3 regions of the Megasphaera sp. AF13-6AC genome follow, and region 2 is predicted to be linked to each of the others. Evidence: riboswitches for the same ligand, from Rfam matches in the RefSeq annotation. Region 2 holds a riboswitch; each other region holds the start of a gene.

Region 1 (4,984 bases), on a different contig from region 2:
CATGGCGATCATGTAGTAGCCAGCGATACTTTATACGGGTGTACTTTTGCACTCTTGAATCACGGTATGCCTCGGGCGGACGTGGACGTAACTTTTGTAGATATGAACGATTTAGAGGCTGTTAAAAAGGCAATGAAACCGAACACAAAAATGGTTTATATTGAAACTCCCGCCAATCCGACCTTAAAAATCGTAGATATTGAGGCCGTATCCGCTATTGCACATGAAGTGGACGGTTGTCTGGTCGTTGTAGATAATACCTTCTGCACACCTTATATTACGAAACCGCTGACATTGGGAGCGGATGTAGTCGTTCACTCGGCGACAAAATATCTGAACGGTCACGGTGACGTTATTGCCGGTTTTGTTTGCGGCTCTGCCGAATTCATAGCCCAAGTTCGTCTCTTCGGTATTAAAGATATGACAGGTGCCGTTTTGAGTCCCTTTGATGCTTTTTTGATTGCTCGCGGCATGAAGACCCTGGCATTGCGTATGGAAAAACATTGCTCAAACGCCATGGAGGTAGCGGCGTTCCTGGAAACTCATCCGGCTGTAGAATCCGTTGCTTATCCGGGGCTTAAGAGTTTCCCTCAATTTGATTTGGCAAAGAAACAAATGAGTCTGCCCGGCGGTATGATTTCTTTCGAACTTAAAGGCGGTAAAAAAGCGGGCGGCACGGTTATGGACAGTGTCAGACTTTGTAAATTGGCCGTATCTTTAGGCGATGCGGAAACGTTAATTGAACATGCGGCTACAATGACTCATTCTCCGTATACGGCGGAAGAGTTGAAAGCTGCCGGTATCAGTGAAGGCTTGGTTCGGCTGTCCGTTGGCTTGGAAGATGCTCAAGATATTATTGACGATTTGAAACAGGCATTGGATAAAGTGAAATAAGAAGGCAGTAAAAGATAAAAGGCGATGACCGGAAGGTTATCGCCTTTTATAAAAAATGTAGAAACCATATATATTAAATATCTATGAATATACCAAACTTTTTAATATTACACCCCAATATATGTATGTGATAGGATGTACAAAGATTAAAGTACGTTGTATATTACTTTACTTGTTGCAAAGGAGAGTGTTGGTCAGTGGACGGAAATAAGGATGAAGTAAGAAAAGAAGAAGAGGCGGTTCAGTCTGAACGAAAAGATGACGAGATAAAGCCGAACGGGACGGCGTTATTCCCTTTTATTGTATTTGTAGGCGTGTACTTGGGGGCCGGGATTATTTTACAAATGCAGGGTGTGGAAATGCCCTTTTATCAGTTTCCTGCACCGTTGGCCTCTATCATCGGTATTATCGTAGCATTTGCCTTATTGAAAGGAAAATTTAGTGATAAGTTTAATACTTTCATTGAAGGTTGCGGAAATCCCGATATTTTAATTATGTGTATGATTTTCCTGTTAGCCGGAGGCTTTGCCGTAGTGTGCAAGGCTATGGGCGGTATAGATTCTACGGTCAACTTGGGGCTGACGTATATTCCGCCTCAGTATCTGGCAGCCGGTGTATTTCTTATTTCGGCTTTCATTTCTACGGCAACCGGTACATCTGTAGGCTGTTGTGCGGCTGTAGGTCCTATTGCCGTAGCTATTGCTGAAAAGTCCGGTACTCCTTTAGGACTGGTCCTCGGTTGCCTTATCGGCGGGGCTATGCTCGGAGATAATTTGTCCATCATTTCGGATACGACCATTGCGTCTACGCGTACGCAAGGCTGTGAAATGAAGGATAAATTTAAATTAAATCTTTGGTTGACTATTGTGCCGGCCGTGATTACCTTTGTACTTCTTGTTATCTTCGGCGGATCGGACGGAGCCGTATGCTCGGGAGAACATCCGTACAGTCTGATCAAAATCCTTCCGTATATTGTTGTTCTTGTTACGGCCGTTGCAGGCGTAGACGTATTTCTCGTCTTAGTAGGCGGTACGGTTTTGGCAGGCATCATCGGGATGGCTTACGGGGATTTAACATTTTTGTCCTTTATGCAGGCTATTTATAAGGGCTTTTCGGGAATGTTTGATATCTTTCTCTTGTCGCTTCTGACAGGCGGTTTGGCTGCTATGGTGAGCAGGGCGGGAGGTATTGCTTTCCTGCTTCATTCAGTGGAGAAATTTATTACGGGCAGCAAGTCGGCACAAATCGGTATTTCCGGGCTTGTTTCCATTACGGACATTGCCTTGGCTAATAATACGGTTTCTATTATTATTAACGGGGAAATGGCAAAGAAACTTTGTTATCGCTTTAAAGTGGATCCTCGTCGCTCGGCGGCCCTGCTCAGTACGTTTTCGTCTATTTTTCAGGGTCTCATTCCGTACGGGGCACAGATGCTTATCGTTACGGGCTTTACAGCCGGAGCCGTATCACCGCTTGAAGTTTTGCCGTACACTTGGTTTCTCTATCTTTTAGCTATTTCCGCTATTATATCCGTTTTTGTTCCTTTTTCGGACGGATTTATCAGAAAAGATCCGTGGAATTACGAGCATGAAACGGCGCAAAGCAAGGTTGACGCTTTGGCAAAATAAACACGGACACTATCCTTTTACAGACATAAAAATCCCTGCCCGAAGGCAGGGATTTTTATGTCCGCATTTAAAATGCAGGAAGGATGGAGCCTTGGAAGTGCTCTTCAATAAACTTACGAATCGGTTCGGATTGGTAAATTTCTACCAACTTTTTATATGTTTCATTATTTACGTCGTCGGCACGAACGGCAATGACATTAGCGTAAGGCGAACTCTTATCTTCAACAACAAGAGCATCCTTTTGCGGATTCAAGCCGGCCGGAATAGCGTAGTTCGTGTTTACGCAAGCTAAGTCCATATCATCGAGAGAACGAGCGATTTGAGCCGCATCGAGTTCCGTAATCTTCAGATTTTTCGGGTTGCTGACAATGTCTGCAACTGTTGCATCGACAGTCTTGCCGTCTTTTAACGTAATTAACTTAGCTTGTTGCAACAGTAACAGGGCTCTGGCCCCGTTCGTAGGGTCATTAGGGATGGCCACCGTAGAACCGTCGGCTACCTGATCAAGTGATTTATACTTGTGCGAGAAAACACCCATGGGAAGGATAATCGTTTTGCCGATGGACTTTAAATCGAGACCTTGTTTTTTGACGACATTATCCAAGTAGGGCTGATGTTGGAAGGAGTTCATATCCAAATCTTTTTGAGCCAATGCCGTATTGGGTTGTACATAGTCGTTAAATTCGACGACTTTAACCGTAATGCCCTGTTTAGCCGCTTCTTTAGCGACTTCATCCATAACTTCCGCATGCGGGCCGGCAGTTACGCCAATTTTAATTTCTTTGTTATCGCCGCCGGCAGAATTATTGCCGCCGCAACCGGTAATAAACGCGGCAGTTGCTACGATGAGGGCCAAGGTGAGGCCTTTTTTCAGGGAAATTTTCATAATATAACATCCTTTCATTAAAAAGCTTATGATGTGGAGCTCATACAAAAAAGCCGTCATTCAGATGACGGCTTTTCTTATCTTTTCCGTTCATCTGCCGGCATATGCCGTCGGACTTGGCACCTTCCCTGGCGGGGGTTGCCGCAATGTCATCGGGCCGTATCCCTCAATTGCTCTTGATGAAATCACATATATAATTGATGTTCCGTATTATAACATCGTGGAAATAAATCTGTCAACGATTTATTTCTACTAAAAAAGTACAGTATAAAATGGGGATAGAAGTACTTATTCTTGGAAGTTTAAGATCTTTCCTGGATTAAGAATGTTATTGGGATCCAGTGCGTTTTTTATCGTACGCATCAGGTACTTTTCTCCTTCAGGCGTAAACTTTTCCATATAGCGTAATTTTTTGGCACCGATGCCGTGTTCACCGGCCAGGCGGCCTCCGACGGAATATGCATAGGCATAGACTTCGTTGTGGAAGGCTTCGACCGATTTTTCCCACATTTCATCAGACATGTCCGTTTTGCATAAGACGATATGAAGATTCCCGTCACCGATATGAGCATTGATCTTTACTTCAAAAGGATATGCATTCCCGATGTCCATGATTTTTTCAATTGTATCGGCAATGCGGTGAACAGGGACAACTACGTCATCCGTCAAAAAGACTTTGCTGATCAACTCGACAGAAGTCTGGCAATTACGTCGCATGTTCCAAATGCGATCGTCCGCTTCAAGAACATCCACGGCACCTGATTGTTCGCAAATATCGGCTACTTGTTCCATCTTTTTATCCGCATCGTCTGCGTCATACGTTTCAACCGTTATGATGACATATACGCCTTTTTCATAACCGGGCATATTTTCATATCCGCAATAATCGGCACAGCCGCGAACATATGAGTTATCCATATATTCAATACTCGTAGGCTCAATGCCGGCTTTAATCAACTGCGGTACCATATGCAGAGCCGGAGTAGGCGAGTCATAGACGGCCAAGACGTCAAAACGATACGGCGGCAAAGGCGTGAGCTTCACTGTAACTTTCGTAATAATACCGAGAGTTCCTTCGCTGCCGATAATTAATTGTTCCAGACAGTAGCCTGTAGAGCATTTTTTTAAGATGCCGCCTACTTCGACGATTTCGCCTGTCGGTGTAACGACTTCAAGGGCGTAGACTTGATGGCGCGTAACACCGTAACGAACGGCTTTTAGACCGCCGGCATTCGTTGCCAGATTGCCGCCGATAAGACTGCTTTCCGAGCTGGACGGATCGCCGGCATACAGAAAACCGGCTGATTTGGCACGATTTTGTAAATCAATGGTACGCACACCCGCCTCGACAGTCATGTACATGCCTTCTTCATTAAGTTCCAAAATTTTATTCAGCCGTTCCATTAAAAGGACGAGGCCGCCGCAGACAGGAATAGCACCGTCTGCAAGACTGGTACCTCCCGAACGGACCGTGACGGGAACTTTGTAGCGGTTGGCCAATTTGAGAATTTGTGAAATTTCTTCGGACGATGCGGGAGCAACGGCTGCTTCGGGCATATGAAACAGCTTAGGATCC
Region 2 (4,984 bases):
CAAGTTGCCTATTGATCCGCAATTTGCCGCCCATGTGGATAAGGGTGATATTGAATCGTACGCGGTTAATTACTTGTCCGATACGGCTGAATACCTCGCGGCTACAACGAATAATTAGAAACTAAAAAGAAGGTTTCTCTTTACATGATCTGCACCCATTTTCTTGGACAGATATAATTAAGCTACTTTTTGGGAATGAGTTCGGTATTCTACCGGACTCATTCCTTTTAATTTGAGCTTAATGCGTTTTGTATTGTAATAATGAATATAATCCTTTAATTTGCTGATAAAATCTTCATAGGAAGCAAACTTTTCTAAATATAATAACTCTGACTTCAACAAGCCAAAGAAGTTTTCCATCACGCTATTATCCAAACAATTTCCTTTACGGGACATACTTTGAATAATAGCGTGATTTTTTAATATTTCTTGATAAGTACTATGCTGGTACTGCCATCCTTGATCTGAATGTAAGATGCAGCCTTTGCTATTGGGTCTATTCTTAAAGGCTTTATCCAGCATAGATAACACCTGTGTTAATACAGGTCGTTCTGATATTTCATAAGATACAATTTCACCATTATACATATCTAAGATTGGTGATAAATAGACTTTACGCCCAAACAAGTGGAATTCAGTAATGTCTGTGGTCCATTTTTGATCAGGCTTTGTTGCGGTAAAGTTTCGCTTAATCATATTGGGAGCGATTTTTCCTTCACTACCTCTATATGAGCGGTATTTCTTTAGGCGAACTTTACATGTTAAGTTTTCCTCCTTCATAATACGCATTACGACTTTATGATTTATATGAATGCCTAATTTATGCAATGCTATTGTAATTCGGCGATACCCATAACGTCCTTTATTCATCGCCACAAGTGTGCGAATAGCTTCTCGTTCCTCTGCATATTTGTCTCCCTTTTTTATGCTAGCTAAGCGTGCATAATATGTACTACGACTAATGCCAAAGTACTCGAGCATAAACTGAAGGGGATATATTTTTCTTAATCTTTCGATGGCAATTGTTTGTGCTTTTTTTTTACAGCTCTATTGGGTTTAGCAATTTCACGCATTTCTTTCATAAAGTCATCGTAAAAAGACATTTCATACTTCAACCGAGCGATTTCAGCTTCTAGTTCTTTTATCCGTTCTTTGTCTGATTTAATACTTTGATCTTTTGTGGGTGGTATTAGTTTTTTCGGTTTCATAGATAGTCTACCTTTAGGTTTAGGTTGTAATCCTGAGATTCCTTCATCTAAGTATCTTTTTTGCCATGATGCGATTAGGCTAGGATTATCTAAATTAAAATGTTCTGCTACTTCCTTAAAGGATAACTTATTTTTCCATCTGGTTTCAATAACTTTACGTTTGAAGTCTGCTGAAAATACCCGTTTAACCATTTTTCTATTTATATTATGATTAATCTTAAATTTAAGTAACCACCCATTTACAGTACTTTCTGGAATCCCAAGTTCTTTAGCAATGCTAAAAGAATTCCATCCTTTTTCAGAAAGATAAATAGCCTTTTCTTTTACTTCTTTTGAATATTTTGACATAAAAAACTGCACCTCCAAAAATTGTGTCCAATTTTTGGGGTGCAGTTCAACATAAGAGAAACCTTCTTTTTTATGCATGCATTTATACATTCTGTCGTCTCATATGACCTACAACACTTCCGACAATAAGACCGACTACAAACGGAGTAACCCAACCAAATCCGACTGCCGACAAAGGCATGGCGGAAACGATGGATTTTGCTGCTTCCAGACCACTAAGTCCGGGTAACGCTTCTACAAGTGCATAGGCTGTAACAGCATAAATAGCTCCTTTATAAGCTTCATTATAAGAAATAAAAGAGGCGAACGTTCCCAATACCATAAGTGCCAAAACCGGCGGATAACTGACACCGAAAATCCAACCGATATATTCGACAATACCGTCCACGCCGAGAAGAGCCGTCAATGCCGAAAGTATACAGGTCGTAATAGCAACGGCCTTATAGCTCACACGATTATTTGACGCCGTACGGAAGAAATCGGCAACAGCCGCAATCTGTCCGACAGCAGTCGTTAAACACGCAAGGATAACGGCTACACCCATGGGCAACATAACAGCCCCGCCGACACGCTTAATAACCAAAACTAAAAGCTCTGCACGGCCCGTATCCGCCGATACATCGGCACTTACACAAGCCCCCATAAACAAGAGGCTGCCGTAAATAATAAATAACAAAATAACCGATACGGCACCGCAATAAAACATCATGCGATTACGTTCCCGACTTTCAACATACCCTTTGTTCTCAACGGACTGTATAAACAAAGACGCCATAATAAAACTGACCAAAACATCTCCCGTATTATAACCGCCCAAAAAAGCATTGGTAAAGGAGTTGGTTACGGTCGGCTCTGCGGGAGTTCCAATGGGGGCTACTACTCCTAACACTCCGATAACCATTAGAATCAAGGCTAACAAAGGAGTCAAGAATTTGCCTACCTTATCAAGTACACTCGTTTCATCCGACGTAATCCAATAAGAAAGTAAGAAATAAAGAACGACTCCGGGAATAAAAGGAATATTAGAAAAGTTTCCCTGTATTCCTAACTGAATAGCCGTAGCACACGTCCGGGGAATAGATACGAAAATACAAACAATCATCAATAAGGTAAGCAAAATATTATAGGTATAAGGGCCGACCCTCTCCGTAATACGGCGTACATCACCATATCGGGAAATAATAAGAAGGGCAAAAATAGGTAATAAAATTCCCGACAACGTCAGTCCTGCCAATGCCGGCCCGTAAGAGGACCCGCTGACAAACCCCAGTTGTGGCGGAAAAATAAGATTCCCCGCGCCAAAATATGTAGCAAAAAAAGCAAACCCCAAAATCAGCACGTCTTTGACTGTAACCGATTTATGCTTAATACGGCTGTCATTCATGTCCTCCGACTCCTTCCTTCCAACGGCATATAAAAAACGTCATCTTGACAGATGACGCATTCATTACAGGCCATATCATCTGTCGTCACCCTCAAGTAACGCTGGAGTTGGCACCTTTCCTGTCGGAAGGTTGCCGCAGCTTCAACGGGCCAGTCCCTCGGCTGCTCTGGATGATTATTTTATTTGATTGAAATCATACAGGAATCGCCCTTACTTGTCAATAAAATACATGTTCGATTCACAGTATGATCTATCTGCCCTTTCTGTGGATAATACGGGGATCCGTGCCTGTTTACATCTTAGTTTTAAGCGCAAAGGTTGATTTTCTTTTCAGTTATTACTGCGCATTCACACCAACCATCCCCATTGCAAAGAAATTTATACACATTACCTCAAATAAAAGGAAGTGAAATAAAACGGCTTATTTATGCTATTTATATGATGATATTTTTATTTCATATCCTTATCATTTTAGATTTATCCACATTTTATTTAAAGTGTTACCAATGTACACGGCCTAAAAACAGCTTGTTTTAGGCACAAAAAAAGTTATGCACATAATTTTCTCAACAATGTGCATAACCTGTGTATAAGTTCTACTCAACCGGACGACTCCAGTCAATATATACGGTTGTCGCCTCCCAAATTTTACCCAATGCAAGTTTGAACATATCTAAACTATCATTCGGCATGCCTGATATTTCTTCAAATTCTGTAAGCCCGGTGAACCGTTTCAGTACTTTCGGCGTAGATAAATATTCATAAGCCGCTTTTTTTAAAGCCTCATCTTGAAGACAGACCGTTATTTCCTTCGTTTCTTCATCATACCCGATCCAGCCCTGGTTATCGGCACCGGTATGTGCCGCCACTTTAAACATTGCCATATATCATTACTCCTTTTCTTTCACTTCTTTGACACTACTTTCCGCTTCCCACAAAAAACCTTTCATAACAGCACGTTTTCCGAATCGTTCCTGTAATTTATCGATAGCCGTCGTTACCTTTTCATCAGCTAACCGTTTTTGGGTTGTCGGGTCTTTCGCAAAGAGAGAGTCCTGGATAATGGCGGTCTGCAATTTACTGACCGTAATCCCCAGTAACCGTACAGAACCCTTTCTTATCTTCTTAGCATATAACTTTCGTGCGGAAAAATAAAGCTGTTCTTCTGTATAAAGACCTATAGATTCAGACGACTCCGACCTCGTCTCTGTCGTAAAATCATTATACCGTATTTTCAAAGTTATTGTACGCCCCATCAACCCGTGTTTACGCAAGCGATGTGCTACTTCTTCAGCCAAGAGACGTAACTGCCGATCCACATCTTCCTGTAAGACCAAGTCATTTTCATATGTTTGTTCATTACCTATCGATTTCACCTGCTGAGCCGTTTCAACTCGTCTGTAATCTCTTCCGTGAGCCAATTCATAAAGCCGCTCAGCCTGATTACCTACAAGAGGGCGCAACTTATCGGGAGAGGCAGCCGCAATACTGCCTATTGTATCGTACCCGGCAGCCAAAAGGCGATTTTCTGTTACCTTGCCGACACCCCAAATCTTACGAATAGGTAAAGGTGCTAACAATTCCTCTTCTTTTCCATAAGGAATACAGACCAATCCGTCGGGTTTGTCCAAATCGGATGCAAGCTTAGCCAGAAATTTATTCGGTCCGATACCGGCCGATGCAACAAGACCGGTCTGTTCTTTAATGTCCTTCTTTACAGCCCGCCCGACTTCCAAAACATCCTTATAATATCCATACAACCCCGATATATCTAAAAATGCTTCATCTAAAGAAAGCGGCTCTATATACGGTGAATACCCTTCGAATATCTTCCTGATTTGACGGGAAATAGTACGGTAATAGGCAATCCGCGGAGGCAAAAAGATCCCGTCGGGACATAATTGTCTGGCCTTCTTTGTGCCCAGTGCGGAATGAACACCGTAAGCTCGTGCTTCATAGGAAGCCGTGGCAACAACACCGCGATCACTTGTACCGCCTACAATGACGGGACGACCGCGAAGTTCGGGATTATCCCGTTGTTCTA
Region 3 (4,984 bases), on a different contig from region 2:
GGGGGTGACGTCCATGAAGACTAAGGGTATGTTACTGGTCGTGTCCGGACCGTCCGGAGCCGGAAAAGGCACTATTTGTGACGCCTTGAGGTGCCACTTTCCCCATATGGACTATTCCGTATCCATGACCACGCGCGCTCCGAGAGAAGGAGAAAAAGACGGCGTCAATTATTTTTTTACGGATAATGACAGTTTTGAAAAGCTATTGGAAAAAGACGCCTTTTTAGAATATGCCAAGGTCTATGACCATTATTACGGAACGCCTAAAGACTATGTATTTAATCGCATGGATGAAGGACACCATGTCATGTTGGAAATAGATATTCAGGGAGCTATGCAGATTAAAAAGGTCTATCCCGATGCCGTGTGTATCTATATAGTTCCACCCAGTCTGGAAATTTTATCGCGGCGGCTGCACAATCGCCGAACCGATTCGGATGAAGTGATACAAAAGCGCCTCGATAAAGCACGTACCGAACTGGACTGGATTGATAAGTACGATTATTTAATTGTTAACGATGACCTGGAGACTGCCGTCAGCAAGGCGAAAGCCGTCATTACGGCAGAAGCGTGTCGTTCACGACGAAATAGCGGGATTATAGAAAATTTAAAAAAAATGTATACGTTACAATAGGAGAGTGTAATTATGTTAATTCAACCGACGCTGGAATCATTAATGAAAAAAGTGGACAGTAAATATACACTGGTTACCTTAGCGGCAAAAAGAGCCAGAGAGTTGACGGACGGTGATGCTCCGTTTGTAGATGTAAATACAAATAAGGTTGTTTCCGTGGCTATGGAAGAAATTAATGAAGGCAAAATTAAATATGAAACACCTCAAGCAGGTATAAAATAAAGCGAGGGTGACTTCTCATGTCTTTGCGAGACAAGCATGTCCTACTTATCATAAGCGGCGGCATAGCTGCTTATAAGACGGCTATTATTGCCAGTACGTTACGCAAGCAGGGTGCTCAGGTTAAATGCGTTATGACAAAGCATGCGACGGAATTTATTACGCCTTTAACGTTGCGTGAGATTTCGGGCAATCCCGTAGCCGTTTCTATGTTCGCCGACGTACCGGAGTTTCATGTAGAGCATATCGCCTTGGCCGAATGGGCTCACGTAGTCCTTGTAGCACCGGCAACAGCCAATATTATCGGTAAAGCGGCCAACGGTGTTGCCGACGATATGGCGACAACCGTATTAATGGCTACGACGGCACCTGTAATGGTCTGTCCCGCCATGAACACGAATATGTGGAACAACAAAATCGTTCAAAGGAATGTACAAATCCTGAAAGATTGCGGTTATACGATTATGCAGCCCGATTCGGGAGTGTTAGCGTGCGGGACTGTCGGTGCCGGCCGTTTGCCCGCTCCGGAACGTATTATAGAAGCGCTTGAATATGTAGCAGATGAACGAAAAGAGTTGTGCGGGCAAAAGGTCATCGTCACTGCCGGCGGTACGCGCGAAGCCCTGGACCCGGTGCGTTATATAGGAAATCATTCCAGCGGGCGCATGGGATTCGCCATTGCCAGGGCGGCAGCCAAATGCGGTGCCGACGTAACTTTGGTAGCGGCTCCTACAGACCTTGTGACCCCCTTTAAGGTCAATCGTGTCGATGTCATGACGACAGGAGAGATGAAAGAGGCCGTAGATCGCTTATATGATGATGCGAATATTGTTATTAAGGCTGCCGCCGTCGCTGACTACAGGCCGGCAGTGCGGGCACAGCAGAAAATTAAAAAGAACGATGACAAATTAACGCTGAATCTTGTTAAAAATGACGACATTCTTTTTTCCTTGGGACAACGTAAGGGAAATCGTATACTTGTAGGTTTTGCCGCAGAAACGACGGATGTTATCAAATACGGCAAGGGCAAGGTGGCTAAAAAGAATCTGGATATGCTCGTAGCTAACGATATAACGGCGGAAGGTGCAGGCTTTAAGGGTACTACCAATATAGGTGCCTTTATTTACCCCGACGGGACGGTAGAAGAACAGCCGCTGATGAGCAAGGATGAATTGGCTGAAAGAATCATAGATCGAGTCATTGACATATACAACAAAAAGAATCTGTAGAGAAGAAGCGGAATTTCGAGTGAAAAGCTCGAAATTTCGCCTTTTTTCAAATGTTGTAAAAATTTATATTTACCCTTGCAATTTTTTGTGACCTACTTTATAATTGTTATCAGTCAAAACAACATATAGTTCCATCAAGAGTCGGCGGAGGGAATGGCCCTGTGATGCCGCAGCAACCTTCTACTTGGAAAAGGTGCTAAGTCCAACAGCCGTAAGGCCGAAAGATGGGTAGTTATCCCCTCTTTTGTAGAGGGATTTTTTTATTTATGAAACAGGAGGTTTATACGAATGGCAAAAAACCGCGAATTTTTTACATCCGAATCGGTAACGGAAGGCCATCCCGATAAAATGGCTGACCAAATTTCCGACGGTATTTTGGACGCCATCTTAGCTCAAGATACAAATGCCCGCGTGGCTTGCGAAACCTTGGTAACAACCGGGTTAGTCCATGTTGTAGGGGAAATATCGACAAGTTGTTATGTTGATATTCCTAAAATTATTCGAGAAACGGTGCGCGACATCGGTTATACTCGTGCTAAATACGGTTTCGACTGCGATACTTGCGGTGTTTTAGTATCTTTAGACGAACAATCATCCGATATTGCCATGGGTGTTGATGAAGCTAAAGAAGCCAAAGATGCAAAAGGCGGTGACAAAGACGAATTCGACGCTATCGGCGCCGGTGATCAGGGTCTCATGTTCGGGTATGCTACGAATGAAACGGAAGAATACATGCCGTTACCTATTTCCTTGGCACACAGACTGTCTCGCCAATTGACGAAGGTTCGCAAAGACGGTACACTTACCTATTTGCGTCCCGACGGCAAAACACAGGTTACGGTCGAATATGATGACGGTAAACCCGTACATGTGGATACCATTGTTATTTCCGCACAACACAGTCCGGAAGTAACCCGTGAGCAAATTGAAAAAGACTTGATTGAATTTGTCATTAAACCCGTCTTGGCTGACGGATTATTTGATGAAAATACGAAACTCTTTATCAATCCGACCGGTCGCTTTGTTATCGGCGGTCCCCAAGGGGATGCCGGTTTAACGGGACGTAAAATCATTGTCGATACATACGGCGGCATGGCACGTCACGGCGGCGGTGCTTTCTCCGGTAAGGATCCCACGAAGGTAGACCGTTCCGCTGCTTATGCGGCTCGTTACGTTGCCAAGAATATCGTCGCTGCCGGCTTGGCTGATAAATGTGAACTCCAGTTGGCCTATGCCATCGGTGTAGCACATCCCGTCTCTATTCGCGTAGAAACTTTCGGTACCGGAAAGTGCGATCACGATAAGGTAGTTGAACTGATTCGCAAACACTTCGATTTGCGTCCTGCCGGCATTATTAAGATGCTCGATTTGCAACGTCCTATATACAAACAAACGGCTGCATACGGTCACTTCGGCCGCAACGATCTCGATTTACCGTGGGAAAAAACGGATAAAGCCGAAATCCTTCGCAAAGAAGCCGGTTTATAAGTTCTTACATTCGGGGGGGACCGTTTCAGGTCTCCCCCTTTTCAGGAGCCTGTATGATTGCTCATGTCATCATTAATATAACAGCCAAAGGGCTGCAAAAAACTTTTACATACTTAGTTCCGGATAGTTTGAAAGAGCGTATTGTTATCGGAGCTCGTGTTCTGGTCCCCTTCGGCACTCGAAGGGAAGAGGGTATCGTAGTTTCTACAGAAGATGAACTCACACAAATTCCAGAATTTAAACTAAAGCCCATTCAGGCTGTTTTATCTGTTCAACCAGGAAAACAGGATGAAATTATGGCGACCGCCTTATGGATCAGTCAATATTATGTCTGCAACCTGGCTGATGCACTACGTCTTTTTTTCATTGAAAAACACGGTATAGCCTATGATTACGAAGTGAAACTTCGTGCCGAAGCGGATATTCCTGCGGCGTTAACGGAAGCGGAACGACAAGTTTTATCCTCCGTATCGGATCGGAAGGAGCATAGAGAAAGGGACCTGTTGTGCCGAGTGGATCCGCAAGCCTTGGATTCCTTGGTAAATAAGGGGATTTTATTGAGGTCTGAACGAGTTTTAAATAAGATAGGGCCTAAGACAAAAAAATGGTTGCGATTCATAAAAACGGACGTTGACAAAATATTGGCTCGTAAAAAACAACAGGCCCGATTATTGTCTTTTTTGGAAGAGAAAAAGGAAGCATCCTTTGATACTTTAATGGAAGCCGGTTACGGAAGAGTCGTAATCAATCATTTAAGCGAGACGGATTTTGTCGAAGTCTTTTACAGAGAAAAAGAGACGGTTTACCTGCCTACTGCCGCCGAAAAAGATGAAAAATGGACCTTAACGGCAGAGCAGGAAGCCGCCGTGCAGGCTGTAGAAACCGATGCGACAAGCCGGACTTGGGTCATGCGCGGCGTTACGGGTAGCGGTAAAACGGAAGTGTACATGCGGCTTGCCGAAAAAATAATTCGCAAGGGCAAGCAGGTTCTTCTTCTGGTCCCCGAAATAGCCTTAACCGGACAAATTGTGCGTCGCTTTACGGCACGTTTTGCCAACGAGGTGACGGTTATGCATAGTCAATTGTCCAAGGGCGAACGGGAAAACAATCGCCGCCGTATGGCAACGGGTGAGAGTGCCGTTTGTATCGGAGCTCGCTCTGCCGTATTTACTCCCTTTGCCGATTTGGGATTGGTCATAATCGATGAAGAACACGACAGTTCGTATAAGCAAGATGAGACCCCTCGTTATCATGCCGTAGAAGTGGCAAGAAAACGTGCTTCTTATTACAAAGCTCCGGTTATATTGGGCAGTGCTACCCCGTCTGTAAATGATTATGAAAAAGCCCTTAAGGGAGAATACGGTTTAATCGAACTGAAGCATCGCGTCCTCAATCGTCCTTTACCGGAAGTAGA

Evidence for each region. Region 2 has a riboswitch for S-adenosylmethionine ahead of PGX78_RS00840 (branched-chain amino acid transport system II carrier protein). Riboswitches for the same ligand answer to the same signal wherever they lie in the genome.
Region 1: it holds a riboswitch for S-adenosylmethionine, as region 2 does, so the genes downstream of both, PGX78_RS02870 (MetQ/NlpA family ABC transporter substrate-binding protein) here and PGX78_RS00840 (branched-chain amino acid transport system II carrier protein) in region 2, are expected to answer to the same signal.
Region 3: it holds a riboswitch for S-adenosylmethionine, as region 2 does, so the genes downstream of both, metK (methionine adenosyltransferase) here and PGX78_RS00840 (branched-chain amino acid transport system II carrier protein) in region 2, are expected to answer to the same signal.

What each region holds. Positions count from the first base shown of each region.
Region 1 covers NZ_JAQCUN010000027.1:5,569-10,552, forward strand. Annotated here, with positions in the region: gene megL (methionine gamma-lyase) at 1-894, shown strand, start outside; gene PGX78_RS02865 (Na+/H+ antiporter NhaC family protein) at 1,092-2,522, shown strand; gene PGX78_RS02870 (MetQ/NlpA family ABC transporter substrate-binding protein) at 2,590-3,408, opposite strand; SAM riboswitch class I at 3,496-3,594, opposite strand; gene PGX78_RS02875 (FAD-binding oxidoreductase) at 3,697-4,984, opposite strand, start outside.
Region 2 covers NZ_JAQCUN010000006.1:3,612-8,595, forward strand. Annotated here, with positions in the region: gene PGX78_RS00825 (Mrp/NBP35 family ATP-binding protein) at 1-118, shown strand, start outside; gene PGX78_RS00830 (IS3 family transposase) at 178-981, opposite strand; gene PGX78_RS00835 (helix-turn-helix domain-containing protein) at 1,005-1,634, opposite strand; gene PGX78_RS00840 (branched-chain amino acid transport system II carrier protein) at 1,639-2,940, opposite strand; SAM riboswitch class I at 3,013-3,117, opposite strand; gene PGX78_RS00845 (hypothetical protein) at 3,537-3,824, opposite strand; gene PGX78_RS00850 (DNA polymerase IV) at 3,831-4,984, opposite strand, start outside.
Region 3 covers NZ_JAQCUN010000004.1:18,870-23,853, forward strand. Annotated here, with positions in the region: gene PGX78_RS00615 (DUF370 domain-containing protein) at 1-24, shown strand, start outside; gene gmk (guanylate kinase) at 14-634, shown strand; gene rpoZ (DNA-directed RNA polymerase subunit omega) at 647-856, shown strand; gene coaBC (bifunctional phosphopantothenoylcysteine decarboxylase/phosphopantothenate--cysteine ligase CoaBC) at 874-2,082, shown strand; SAM riboswitch class I at 2,211-2,313, shown strand; gene metK (methionine adenosyltransferase) at 2,371-3,570, shown strand; gene priA (primosomal protein N') at 3,624-4,984, shown strand, end outside.